One region of the Dysosmobacter sp. genome, then DNA from elsewhere that is predicted to be linked to it. Evidence: a T-box and tRNA genes for the amino acid it is inferred to sense, from the RefSeq annotation. Region 1 holds a T-box; the other regions hold tRNA genes.
The links. A T-box is a leader RNA that pairs with one kind of tRNA and senses whether it is charged. The one in region 1 lies ahead of ACT67G_RS10705 (glycine--tRNA ligase), so its partner is inferred to be a tRNA-Gly.

Region 2: it has a tRNA-Gly gene. The T-box ahead of ACT67G_RS10705 (glycine--tRNA ligase) is inferred to sense a tRNA for this amino acid. The anticodon was not compared.
Region 3: it has a tRNA-Gly gene. The T-box ahead of ACT67G_RS10705 (glycine--tRNA ligase) is inferred to sense a tRNA for this amino acid. The anticodon was not compared.

Annotation. Positions count from the first base shown of each region.
Region 1 is NZ_DAWBAJ010000054.1:8,422-12,299, reverse strand. Features, by position in the region: gene yidC (membrane protein insertase YidC) at 1-1,132, shown strand, start outside; gene jag (RNA-binding cell elongation regulator Jag/EloR) at 1,143-1,973, shown strand; T-box leader at 2,183-2,389, shown strand; gene ACT67G_RS10705 (glycine--tRNA ligase) at 2,456-3,878, shown strand, end outside.
Region 2 is NZ_DAWBAJ010000043.1:12,882-16,759, forward strand. Features, by position in the region: gene brnQ (branched-chain amino acid transport system II carrier protein) at 1-512, shown strand, start outside; tRNA gene ACT67G_RS09895 (tRNA-Gly) at 946-1,021, opposite strand; gene ACT67G_RS09900 (hypothetical protein) at 1,059-1,805, opposite strand; gene ACT67G_RS09905 (lactate utilization protein) at 1,842-2,435, opposite strand; gene ACT67G_RS09910 (YitT family protein) at 2,437-3,294, opposite strand; partial or broken gene ACT67G_RS09915 (topoisomerase IV) at 3,304-3,878, opposite strand, start outside.
Region 3 is NZ_DAWBAJ010000001.1:32,120-35,997, reverse strand. Features, by position in the region: gene ACT67G_RS00185 (glucose-6-phosphate isomerase) at 1-960, opposite strand, end outside; gene ACT67G_RS00180 (D-alanyl-D-alanine carboxypeptidase family protein) at 1,107-2,246, opposite strand; tRNA gene ACT67G_RS00175 (tRNA-Gly) at 2,392-2,465, shown strand; gene ACT67G_RS00170 (hypothetical protein) at 2,710-3,168, shown strand; gene ACT67G_RS00165 (hypothetical protein) at 3,161-3,655, shown strand; gene ACT67G_RS00160 (hypothetical protein) at 3,655-3,873, shown strand.

The DNA.
Region 1 (3,878 bases):
TGCCTGGCTGGTCCGTCTGTTCTATAACCTGACGGGCTCCTACGGCGTGGCTTTGATCCTGTTCACCCTGGTGCTCAAGCTGATCCTGCTGCCCTTCCAGATGAAATCCAAGAAGAGCATGATGCGCATGAGCCGCATGTCCGGCAAGATGCAGGAGATCCAGAAGAAGTACGCCAACAACCAGGCCAAGATGAACGAGGAGATGCAGAAGTTCTACCAGGAGGAGGGCGTCAACCCCATGAGCGGGTGCCTATGGAGCTTCCTGCCCTTCCCCATCCTGATCGCCCTGTACTCCATCATCCGCCAGCCCATCACCCACTTCATGATGCTGGGTGAGGGCGTGGTGCAGCAGCTGGTGGACGCTGCCACCGCTGCCGGCCTGGACATGAGCCAGATCGTCCAGATGAAGGACGGCGTGGCCGTGGTCACCGACGGCGTCACCCAGCTGACGGCTTACGGCCAGATCAACCTGGCCAACCTCATCAGCTCCCAGCTGCCGGACGCCGCCGCCAACATTGACGGCTGGATCAACGTCAACTACAACTTCCTGGGACTGAACCTGGCCACCAATCCCTGGGATGCCGTGACCCACTTCACGTTCAGCTGGGCCACCATTGGCCTCATTCTCATCCCCATCATCGCCGGCGGCAGCCAGCTGCTCATGACCAAGTTCATGACCCGCACCCAGCCCACGCCCGAGGGCCCCGGCGCCGGTTCCACCAAGATGATGCTGTGGTTCATGCCTTTGTTCTCCGTGTACATCGCCTTCATGATGCCCGCGGCCCTGGGCGTGTACTGGATTGCCCAGAGCGCCTTCTCCGCCGTGCAGGAGCTGGTGATGGGCAAGTTCTTCACCAAGAAGCTGGAAGAAGAGGAAAACGCCCGGTATGAGGCCCGGCAGGCAGAGCGGCAAAAGCGCATCGAAGAGGGAAAGCGCCGTCAGGAGGAGCAGCGCCGTGAGGCGGCTCAGGTCCAGAAGCAGACCCTGAAGGAAAAGCGCAAGGCCGCCCAGGAGGCCAAGGCCGCCAAGGCCAAGAAGTCCAGCACCACCGAGGCCGGCCGCATCGGTGACCGTCCCTATGCCCGGGGCCGGTCCTACAAGGCGGACCGCTACGACAGTGAGACGAAGTGAGGAACGTGACATGAGAGAGTTTATCGATGTAACGGGTAAGACCGAGGACGAGGCCATTTCCAAGGCTCTCGCCCAGCTGGGTCTGGACCGGGACGACGTGTCCGTGGAGATTCTGGAGCGGGCGAAATCCGGCTTTTTGGGCCTGGGCAGCTGCCCGGCCAAGGTCCGGGTGAGCTACGGTCCCGAGGAAGAGGAGCCCACCGCCCCTGTCCAGGAGGAACAGCCCAAGAAGGCGGAGCCCAAGCCCCGCAGCGAAAAGCCCCAGCAGCCCAAGGTACGGGAAAAGGAGAAGAAGGAAGAACGCCCTGCTCCCGTGCAGGAGGAGAAGGCTCCCGCTGAGGAGACTGCTCCCGCCGTGGACCGGGGCGATGAAGTGAACGACGAGAAGGCCCAGGCCATTCGGAAGTTCCTCTCCGGATTGCTGGAGCAGATGGAGAGCCCTGCGGACATCCACATCTACCAGCCGGAAAAGGGCCGCTATCAGGTGATCCTGGAGGGGAAGAACCTGGGCGGGCTCATCGGCCGCCGGGGCGAGACCCTGGACGCCATCCAGCAGCTGACCAGCTATGCGGTCAACCGCAGCGGCAGCGGCCGGGTGCGGGTGCAGCTGGATGCCGAGAACTATCGGGCCAAGCGGGAGCAGAGCCTCCAGCACCTGGCCCGGAAGGTGGCCGCCAAGGTCACCAAGTACCGCCGCAGCGTCACCCTGGAGCCCATGAACGCCTACGAGCGCCATGTGATCCACACCGCGCTGCAGGATGTGCCCGGCGTCACCACCTACTCCACCGGTACCGAGCCCAACCGCCGCGTCATCGTGGCCTACGACCGGGAGAAGAAGTAAATCCATCCACAAAAAACAGCCCGAAGTGGAAAGCTTCGGGCTGTTTTTCTGTTTTCAGGCGGTTTTCCTGAAAAAGAGGGAACTGGGGCGGGATGTTCTCCACAAACTTTGAAATTTTGTGAAGAACTTTCGCTCTTTTGCGGGAAAACCGGGAGATTCTGCTGCCGGACTTGACAACCCCGGAAAAACGTGATAGCATGCACCATGTCAAAAAGGCTGTGACAGGGAGGAGTATCCCTTGTTTCCCGGGCAAGAGAGAGGGCGGATGGTGCGAGTCCTTGCGGGAGAGGGGAGAAGGCGTCCTGGAGCCGCGGAGCGGAAATGCCCCGCCGGTCCCCGCCGTTACCGGGAACGAAGTGCGTGCCAGCCAGGCACGAATTCAGGTGGAACCACGGATCGTTTGATTCGCCCTGAGCCCTTGGGCTCGGGGCGTTTTTTTGCCCTGAGTCGCAAAAAATTTACGACAGAAAAGGAGCATCCCCATGAAAAACAGCGAAAAGACCATGGAGAAGATCGTTGCCCTGTGCAAGGGCCGCGGCTTCATCTTCTCCGGCAGCGAGATCTACGGCGGCCTGGCCAATACCTGGGACTACGGCCCTCTGGGCGTGGAGCTCAAGAACAACGTCAAGAAGGCCTGGTGGAAGAAGTTCGTCCAGGAGAACCCCTATAACGTGGGCCTGGATGCCGCCATCCTCATGAACCCCCAGACCTGGGTGGCCTCCGGCCATCTGGGCGGCTTCTCCGACCCCCTGATGGACTGCAAGGAGTGCAAGGAGCGCTTCCGTGCCGATAAGCTCATCGAGGACTGGGCCGGTGAGAACGGTGTGGAGCTCCCCAAACCCATCGACGCCTTTTCCCAGGCGGAGATGAAGGAGTTTATCGAGTCCCACAACATCCCCTGCCCCAGCTGCGGCAAGCACAACTTCACCGACATCCGGCAGTTCAACCTGATGTTCAAGACCTTCCAGGGTGTCACCGAGGATGCCAAGAACACCGTGTACCTGCGTCCTGAGACCGCCCAGGGCATCTTCGTCAACTTCCAGAACGTCCAGCGCACCACCCGCAAGAAGCTGCCCTTCGGCGTCTGCCAGATCGGCAAGTCCTTCCGCAACGAGATCACCCCCGGCAACTTCACCTTCCGCACCCGGGAGTTCGAGCAGATGGAGCTGGAGTTCTTCTGCAAGCCCGGCACTGACCTGGAGTGGTTCCAGTATTGGCGCTCCTTCTGCAAGGAGTGGCTGCTGGGCCTCAACATCAGCGAGGAGCACCTGCGCCTGCGTGACCACAGCCCCGAGGAGCTGTGCTTCTACTCCAAGGGCACCACGGACTTCGAGTTCCTGTTCCCCTTCGGCTGGGGCGAGCTGTGGGGCGTGGCGGACCGCACCGACTACGACCTGACCCAGCACCAGAATACCTCCGGCAAGGACATGACCTACTTCGACCAGGAGACCGGCGAGCGGTATATCCCCTATGTGGTGGAGCCCTCCCTGGGCGCCGACCGCGTGACGCTGGCCTTCCTCATCGAGGCTTACGACGAGGAAGTGGTGGGCCAGGACAAGAAGGGCAACGACGACGTCCGCGTGGTCATGCACTTCCATCCGGCTCTCGCGCCCTTCAAGGCCGCCGTGCTGCCCCTCTCCAAGAAGGAAGTGCTGGCAGGCCCCGCCCAGGAGCTGCGCAATGAGCTTTCCAAGTACTTCATGGTGGACTACGACGACACCGGCTCCATCGGCAAGCGCTACCGCCGTCAGGACGAGATCGGCACCCCCTACTGCATTACGTTGGACTTTGAGACCGTGGGCGACGAGAATACCCCTGCCGACCACTGCGTCACCATCCGGGATCGCGACACCATGGAGCAGGTGCGGATCCCCATGGATCAGGTCAAGAGCTGGCTGGAGGAAA
Region 2 (3,878 bases), on a different contig from region 1:
ATGTGGATCGGACTTATCTGGTCATCGCCATCGTGCGCAATCTGCTGGGCAGCTGGGGCGTATGGCTCTTCGCGGTGGTGGCGGCTCTGGCCTGTGTCACCACGGCGGTAGCCCTGGTAAGCTCTGCCGCCTCCTATTTCTCCAAGCTCTCCGGAGGGCGCCTCTCCTACACGGTACTGACGGTAGTGGTATGTGTGTTCAGCGCCGTAGTGTCCAATTTCGGCCTGGAGCAGATCATCTCCATTGCCGCTCCCATCCTCAATGTGGTCTATCCCCCGGCACTGGTTTTGATCCTGCTGTCCTTCTTCGACCGCTTTATCAAAAACGACTGGGTCTTCCGCCTGGCCGCGCTGGGTGCACTGCTGTTCAGTCTTCTGGAGGTAGTCTCCGGCTTTGGCCTCACCCTCCCCATCCTGAAACTGATGCCCTTGGCCAGTCTGGGCTTTGGCTGGGTGATTCCCGCCCTGGTATGCGGCGCGGTGGGCTTCCTGATCCCCAGCCGGAAATCATAACTGCAATGAAAAGGCCCCGTCCAAAAGGACGGGGCCTTTTTCCCTGTCAACGAAAAACACACCATTCTTTGTTGAAAGAATACGTAAGGACCGATACGGAGGGTGTCCATAAAGAAACCGCTCACAGGGCGGCCGCCAACCGCGGGCCCAGTGCAGCGGGCCGCGGTTGGGAGCGAGGAGCAGCAGAATGAGCGTGCGATTCGCTATGTAATGAAATAAAAAAGCGCATCGCACGCGATATGTCGCTTGTGACGAGCCGGAGCGGGCAACGAGGCTCGAACCCGCTTCCAGGCATCCCGCAAATGGCTTCCCGCCATTTGCAGGAGCCCTGCCTCCCCTCACATTCAACGTGCTGCGCACAGGTGGAGGCACCTCGTTCTCTTCTTCCCATCAACGAAAAACACCCCATCCTTTCGGATGAGGTGTCCTCTTTTGGAGCGGGCAACGAGGCTCGAACTCGCTACCTCCACCTTGGCAAGGTGGCGCTCTACCAGATGAGCTATGCCCGCGAGACAAGGAGTATTTTAACAAAGGGATAGGAAATTGTCAACCCCCTGTCTCTAAATTTTCAGGATTTTTTTCATCGGCTGTTTCCGCACCGGAGGATCCCGTCTCACCGCCGCTTTGGGCCGTTCCGGGGTCCCCCTCTATACCGCTCAGTGCAAACTCGATCAGCCCCACCTGACCCTGAGCAGGATAGTAGTACACAGACCACTCCGGCCCCTCCGTGAGCCCCAGCTCCTCCCGAAGGCGGGTCACCACTTCCTCCACCTGGGCCCGGTCATCTTCCCGCCAATAGCCGATCCGTACCGCCAGTTCCGTCCGTCCCTCTGCAACAGCGGTGCTCAGCAGGCTATACACCGCCTCTGTACTGGTGGCGTTCACCACCGCCTGGATCTGCTCTGCGGTACGGCGGTAGCTGATCTGCACGGGGGCCTCGTAATACCCCCGCTGGGCCTGGCTGGTAAAGGTGATGAACTCCACGGCGTAGGCGCCCATGGCCGTCTCCTGCTTGACCTCATTGGTAGCCCGCTCCAGGGTCTGGGACACAGAGAGGTCGTCCTCAAAGTTATAGAGGCGCAGCGTGGCTGTCTCCGTGTGCTGGCCGATGAGGATCAGCAGGTCATTGACAATGTCCTGATAGCTCTCCGCCCGCAGCGTTCCGGCAGCCTCGCTCTCCCAGAACTTGCTGACGTGGGGCTCCACGGTGCTGTACTCCCGTTCCAGCAGGGAGGCGCATCCCGTCAGCAGCAGGCACACAGCCGCCGTCAGCGTCAGAAACCGTATTTTCACAGGATCCGCCTCCCTTCTCAAAGGTACCCATGGACTTTACAATCCCAAGTCCTCGTCCACCAGGATCACTTCCATCTCCATATCCATGATGGCAGTCCACAGCACTGCAAGGCCGCAGCAGATCCGGTCAGGGCTCTTGCAGTCGTAGCACCGGTCTCCCTTGATGGCGCAGGGCGTCTTTCTTCCCAGGCGCTGGGCGTTCTTGGGGGCCGCGATGTTCCGGGCCCGCCACAGGGCCTCGTCATAGGTGGGAGCCAGCTTGTTGCGGCCGATGACGAAATACACCTTCTCATGGCCGTACAGGGTGGAAGCAATCCGGTTGCCGTAGCCGTCGATGTTCAAGATCTCGCCTGTCTCCGCCAGGCCATTGGCGGAAGTGATGTACACCTGGGCAGAAGCAGAGCGTACCCGGTCTCCCGCCCCGTTGACCCAGTGCCAGTATACGGTATTGTGTGCGGACAGGCGCTCATAGACACCCAGTTCCTGCAGAGTCAGGGATCCGCCCAGGCCCACGGTCTTTTCGTCCACAGCGCCGTCCAGATAGTTGGCAGCCTCCGCCCCGGTGGCAAAGGTCTTCACCTGAAACCCCCGCTCCCGCAGGCTTTTCTCCACATTCGCAAAATCCGCCATGTCAGATTTCCTCCTTCTGATAGTCGCCGAAGCCCTCGCCCAGCACATCGTGGGCGTCACACACAATCATAAACGCGCCGGGATCGATCTCGTGAACGGTCTTCTTCACCTGGACGATGGCCTTTTGCTTAAAGGCCACCATCAAAATCTGTTTTTCCCGCCCGGTGTAGGCGCCCTGCCCCCGCAGCAGCGTCACGCCCATGTCCAGCTCCCCCAGCAGGTGCCGGGACAGCTCCTCCCAGCGGTCGGAGATGATGTAGGCCACCTTGGAGGTATCCAGGCCATAGAGTACCGTATCCATGACCCGGGTGGCCACAAAGATGCCTACGGCACCGTAGAGGGCGGCCTCCACCCGGCCGAACACCGCCGCCGCCAGCGCCAGCACAATGAAGTCCGGCACCAGCATCAGCTTGCCCATCGGCAGCCAGGGAAGCTTGAGCTTCAGAAGGCGGGCCACCACGTCGGTGCCGCCGGTGGTGGCGCCCTGGGAAAAGACGATGCCCAGGCCCACACCCATCAGCGCTCCGCCGCACAGGCAGGAGAGCATGGGGTCCATGGGGGCGAAGGGATAGAGGGCGGCAATCACATCGATGGCCACCGAGCTCACCGCCATGGAAAAGAGGGACGAGGCCAGCAGGTGGAATCCGATGAACTTCCACCCCGCAAGAAACAGCGGCACGTTCAGCAAAAAGGACAGCACGCCCACGGAGAGGGCCGGGACTACGGCGTTCATGACCTGTGCCAGGCCCGTCACACCGCCCATGGCCACCTGGTTGGGAGCGAAGAACCAGTCGAAAGCCAGGGCGAAAATCACCGACCCCAGCGCCACCAGAGCGTAGCTGCGGATGGTTTGTCTCATGATCCCTCCTTAATCCAGCAGGCCCATCTGCCGCTCCTCCGTATCCTCCTGGCGCAGCAGGGCACCGGCTGCGGGAATGGCCCGAACCCGGTAACGGCTGTGGTTGGAGATGGGGGTCTCCTCCACCGGCCGGACGTCGCAGAGATGATACTTGGGCTTCAGGGTCATCACCGCCACGCCCTGGGTGGTACGGGTGGTCTTGGGAGAGAGCAGTGCAGTCTGGAACAGCAGGCACCGGGGCTCCGTGGAGTACACCGCCAGTTCCTGCTCGGCATCCAGACGCAGAATCTTCACCAGGGGGCTCTTGTCCGAGTAAGCGCCGGTGAGCTTGCGGCGGTTGGAGGTGGTCTGGTAAGCCTTGAGCTCCACCCGGGCCACCTTGCCGTTTTCAAAGAAGAACAGCAATGTTCCGGCGTAGTCCGCGCCGGGCAGCACCGCCCACACCACGCTCTCCCCGGCATCCATACCCAGCTTGGCGGGGAGGTAATCTCCCAGCACGCTGGCCTTGGAATCGTCGAACTCACTCAGGCGGGTCTTGTACACCTGGCACTTGTCGGTAAAGAACATGATCTCCGCAGCGCTGG
Region 3 (3,878 bases), on a different contig from region 1:
CTCAAACATCAGACGCTTGCCCTGCTGGATGTACTGGCCCATGGAGTGCAGATCCGCGGTAAATTCCACGCTGGCAGGGAACAGGCCCTTGCCGTCCTTGCCCTCGCTCTCGCCGTAGAGCTGCTTCCACCACTCGGCCATGAAGCGGAAAGCGGGATCGTAGCAGGCCAGCAGTTCCACAGAACGGCCGGAGCGGTAGAGCTCATAGCGAATGGCGGCGTACTGCCAGGCGGGGCAGTCGAAGCCCGTGACGCCGCAGCGCTCCATCATCCGGGCGGCTCCGGCCATCAGCTCGTCGATGTCCACGCCGGCCACGGCGATGGGCAGCAGGCCCACGGCGGTGAGCACGCTGTACCGCCCGCCCACGTCGTCGGGCACCACGAAGGTCTCCCACCCCTCGGCGTCGGCCAGGGATTTGAGGGCGCCCCGGGCCTTATCCGTGGTGGCGATAATGCGCTGCCGGGCACCGTCCTTGCCGTACTTCTTCTCCAGGGCTTCCCGGAAGAAGCGGAAGGCCACGGCGGGCTCGGTGGTGGTGCCGGACTTGGAGATGACGTTTACGGTAAAGTCCACGCCTTCCAGCAGATCCAACACCTCCTGCATGGAGTCAGCAGAGAGGCCGTTGCCCACGAAGTAGATGTTGGGGGTGTTCTTCTTCTTAAGGTTATAGTTGGGGGAGCACAGGCACTCGATGACGCCCCGGGCGCCCAGATAGGATCCGCCGATGCCGATGACCACCAACGCCTGGGAGTTGGACTGGATCCGGGCAGCGGCCGCCTTGATGCGGGCAAACTCCTCCTTGTCGTAGTCCCTGGGCAGGTGAACCCATCCGGTGAAGTCGCCGCCGGCGCCGCTGCCGTTTTGCAGCTTGTCGTGGGCAATCTTCAGACGGGGAGCCAGCGCCTCCTCATAGGGCATGGGCAGGAAGGACTTCATATGAAAAAGCTTGACGTTCAGCATAAGAGATCGTCCCTTCTTTTGTATTGGGCGGCTTCAGGCCGCCCGGAAATTTTTTCTGCGACAACAGTATAGCATCCCGCCGCCCGGTGGGCAAGAGAAAAGCGTCGCTCCGGGATGGAAAGCGGAAAAAGTTTCCAGAAAGGCACTCACTGCTGGCTTGGCGCGCCGGCGCAGAGAAAGGCGGTGCGCAGTACCCGGGAGAACATCTCGCGGTATGTGATCCGGGGGACGTCTTCCCCTGCCAGCAGAGGAAGTTCCGCCACGGGGGTCTCCCCGCTGAAAAGCTGCAGGGTGCCCAGCTGGTCTCCGGCGGCCACCGGGGCTTCCACGGACTCCGCCAGGGTGATGGTTTGGGTGAGCCCCGCTGCCAGGGCCTTTTCCAGCACCAGGGTACCGCCCTCACCCACCACCGGCTGCACGGTGGCCTGAGTGCCCAGAGACACCGGCACCGGCGCCAGAGGGGTCTCCGGAACGGCGTGGATCAGGGTGTAGGTGGAAAAGCCCATGTTCAAAAGCGCCTGGGCATCCTCAAAGCGCTGGGCGGAGGTGGGGGCCTTGAGGATCACGGAGATGAGCTCCATGCCATCCCGCTCCGCCGTGCCGGAGAGGCAGTAGAGGGCGGAGTCGGTGGAGCCGGTCTTCAGGCCTGTTGCGCCGTTGTAGAAGCGGATGAGCCGGTTGGTGTTCGCCAGCTGGGAGGCGCCGTCCCGCAGCGTATCCATCCAGATGGTGGTGTACTGGCGGATGTCCGGGTGATGCAAAATCAGCTCCCGGCTCATGAGGGCGATGTCATAGGCGGAGGTGACATGGCCCTGGGCGGGCAGCCCGGTGGCATTTTTGAAGGTGGTGTCGTTCATGCCCAGCTCCGACGCCCGCTGGTTCATCCGCTCCACGAAAGCCTCCTCACTGCCGGCCACCGCCTCCGCCAGTGCCACGGCGCAGTCGTTGGCGGAGACTACACACACGGCTTTGAGCATATCCGAGACCGTCATCTGTTCGTTTTCCTTCAGCCAGATCTGGGAGCCGCCCATGGAACAGGCGTGGGCCGAGGCGGTGATCACGTCGTCGTAGTGGAGCTGTCCGGAGTCAATGGCTTCCATGGTCAAAAGCAGCGTCATAATTTTCGTGACGCTGGCCGGTTCCAGCTTTTCGTGTTCGTTTTTGGCAAAGAGTACGGTGCCCGTCTCCTTTTCCATCAGCAGCGCCGAGGGCGCCGAAAGGTCCAGCGCTCCCACGTTGACGGTGAGACACAGCACCGCGCACACCAGGGCCAACAGTTTTTTCATGGCGATCCTCCTTTTCCCGTTGGCTCATCTTATGAGAGAAATGGGACGTTCATGCCCCTGCGGGAAGCCCCACAGAAGAGTTCGCCATTTTTCTTGTTGCAAAAGCGGAAAAGTTTTGCTATAATACACTTCGACTTCAAAAGATGCGGCTGTAGTTCATCGGTAGAACGGCAGCTTCCCAAGCTGCATAGGTGGGTTCGACTCCCATCAGCCGCTCCAGCTCGTCGCAGGCGATCATTCGCCTGCGACGATTTTTTTGTTTTGGCAGAAAGCTGCGAGACCTTTGCGGGAGAAAAACGGACATCCTCAGGGATGTCCGTTTTTTATATAAAAATTTTGCCTCTGCTTGCACGAATCTGTGCAAGAGAGGCGGCTCGGGGCCGTTTATCAGGAGCGGCCCCGCCCTGGGACCATCGGGACCCGGCGGGAGCTCCCAATCATGATCATGAGAGGAGGAACAATCATGAGTCTTTACGGACAGACCTGGAGGATCAACGGCGTCACGGCCGGACTGATTCTGCGGGGAAGTGCCAACGGCCGCTACAAAGTGGTCATTGAGCGGGAGTTTGCAGAACTCCCCCAGATCGAGGCCATCTCCTGGGAAAAGCCCGCGGTGGAGCATCTGCGCTCGGACCGCCCAGAGGAGACAGGCCTGCCGGAGGGGTACAGCTTTGATGTGGTGCGCATCACCTATGACAGCGCCACCCGCAGCTATACCGTGGAACTGCAGGTGCAGTCTCAATATCTGGGAGACGTCAGCGGCTACCAGACTCAGATGGCCCAGCTGCAGGCCCAGGCGGATACCCTGGCCCAGCAGGCAGAGGCGGCCCAGGCGCAGGCAGCCCAGGTAGAACTGGAGGCCCAGGAGAAAGAGGACGGCCTGATGGCCGCCTATCGGGAGGGGGTGGAGAGCGGTGAGTGAAGTGTATGAGCTGGCCAATGAGGCCATGCGGGCCAAGGGCGCCGCAGACGCTGCCAGTCTGCGCAGCCAGGCAGCTTCCCTGGATGGTACGGCGCTCATTGCCCGGGAGGAGGCCATCCCCCAATATGACCCACAGAAGGATTACTCCCTCTGGCCGGTGGGTGCGCCTGTCTGGGAGGAAGTGGACGGGGAGCGCCAGGTCTTTACCCTGATTACCCCCCACAACGCGGCCAATTATCCCGGGGAGCTCCCCTCCAACACACCGGCTCTTTGGAGCATTACCCACACCAAGGATCCCGCGGCTGCCAAGCAGTATACGGCGCCCAACGGCACCAGCGGTCTTTGGATGAGCGGCGAGGTGTGCTTGAAGAATGGACATCTGTGGAAGTCCACACAGGACAACAATCCCTATCCGCCTGGAGAAACGGGCACCGAAACCTTCTGGGAGGATCTGGGCGCGGCGCCGGAGGAAGATGACGGGCTGTGATGGAGAATATCCTGACGGCACTGCTCTCCGGCGGCGTGACGCTGCTGGGAGTCATTATTTCCAACAATCGCCATCAGGCGGTGACGGACACCAAGGTGGAGGAGCTGACCCGGGAGGTGCGGGAGCACAACCATTTCGCCCAGCGTGTCCCGGTGGTGGAGGAGCAGATCAAGGTCATCAACCACCGGATCTCCGACCTGGAGGCATATCACAAATAAAAATC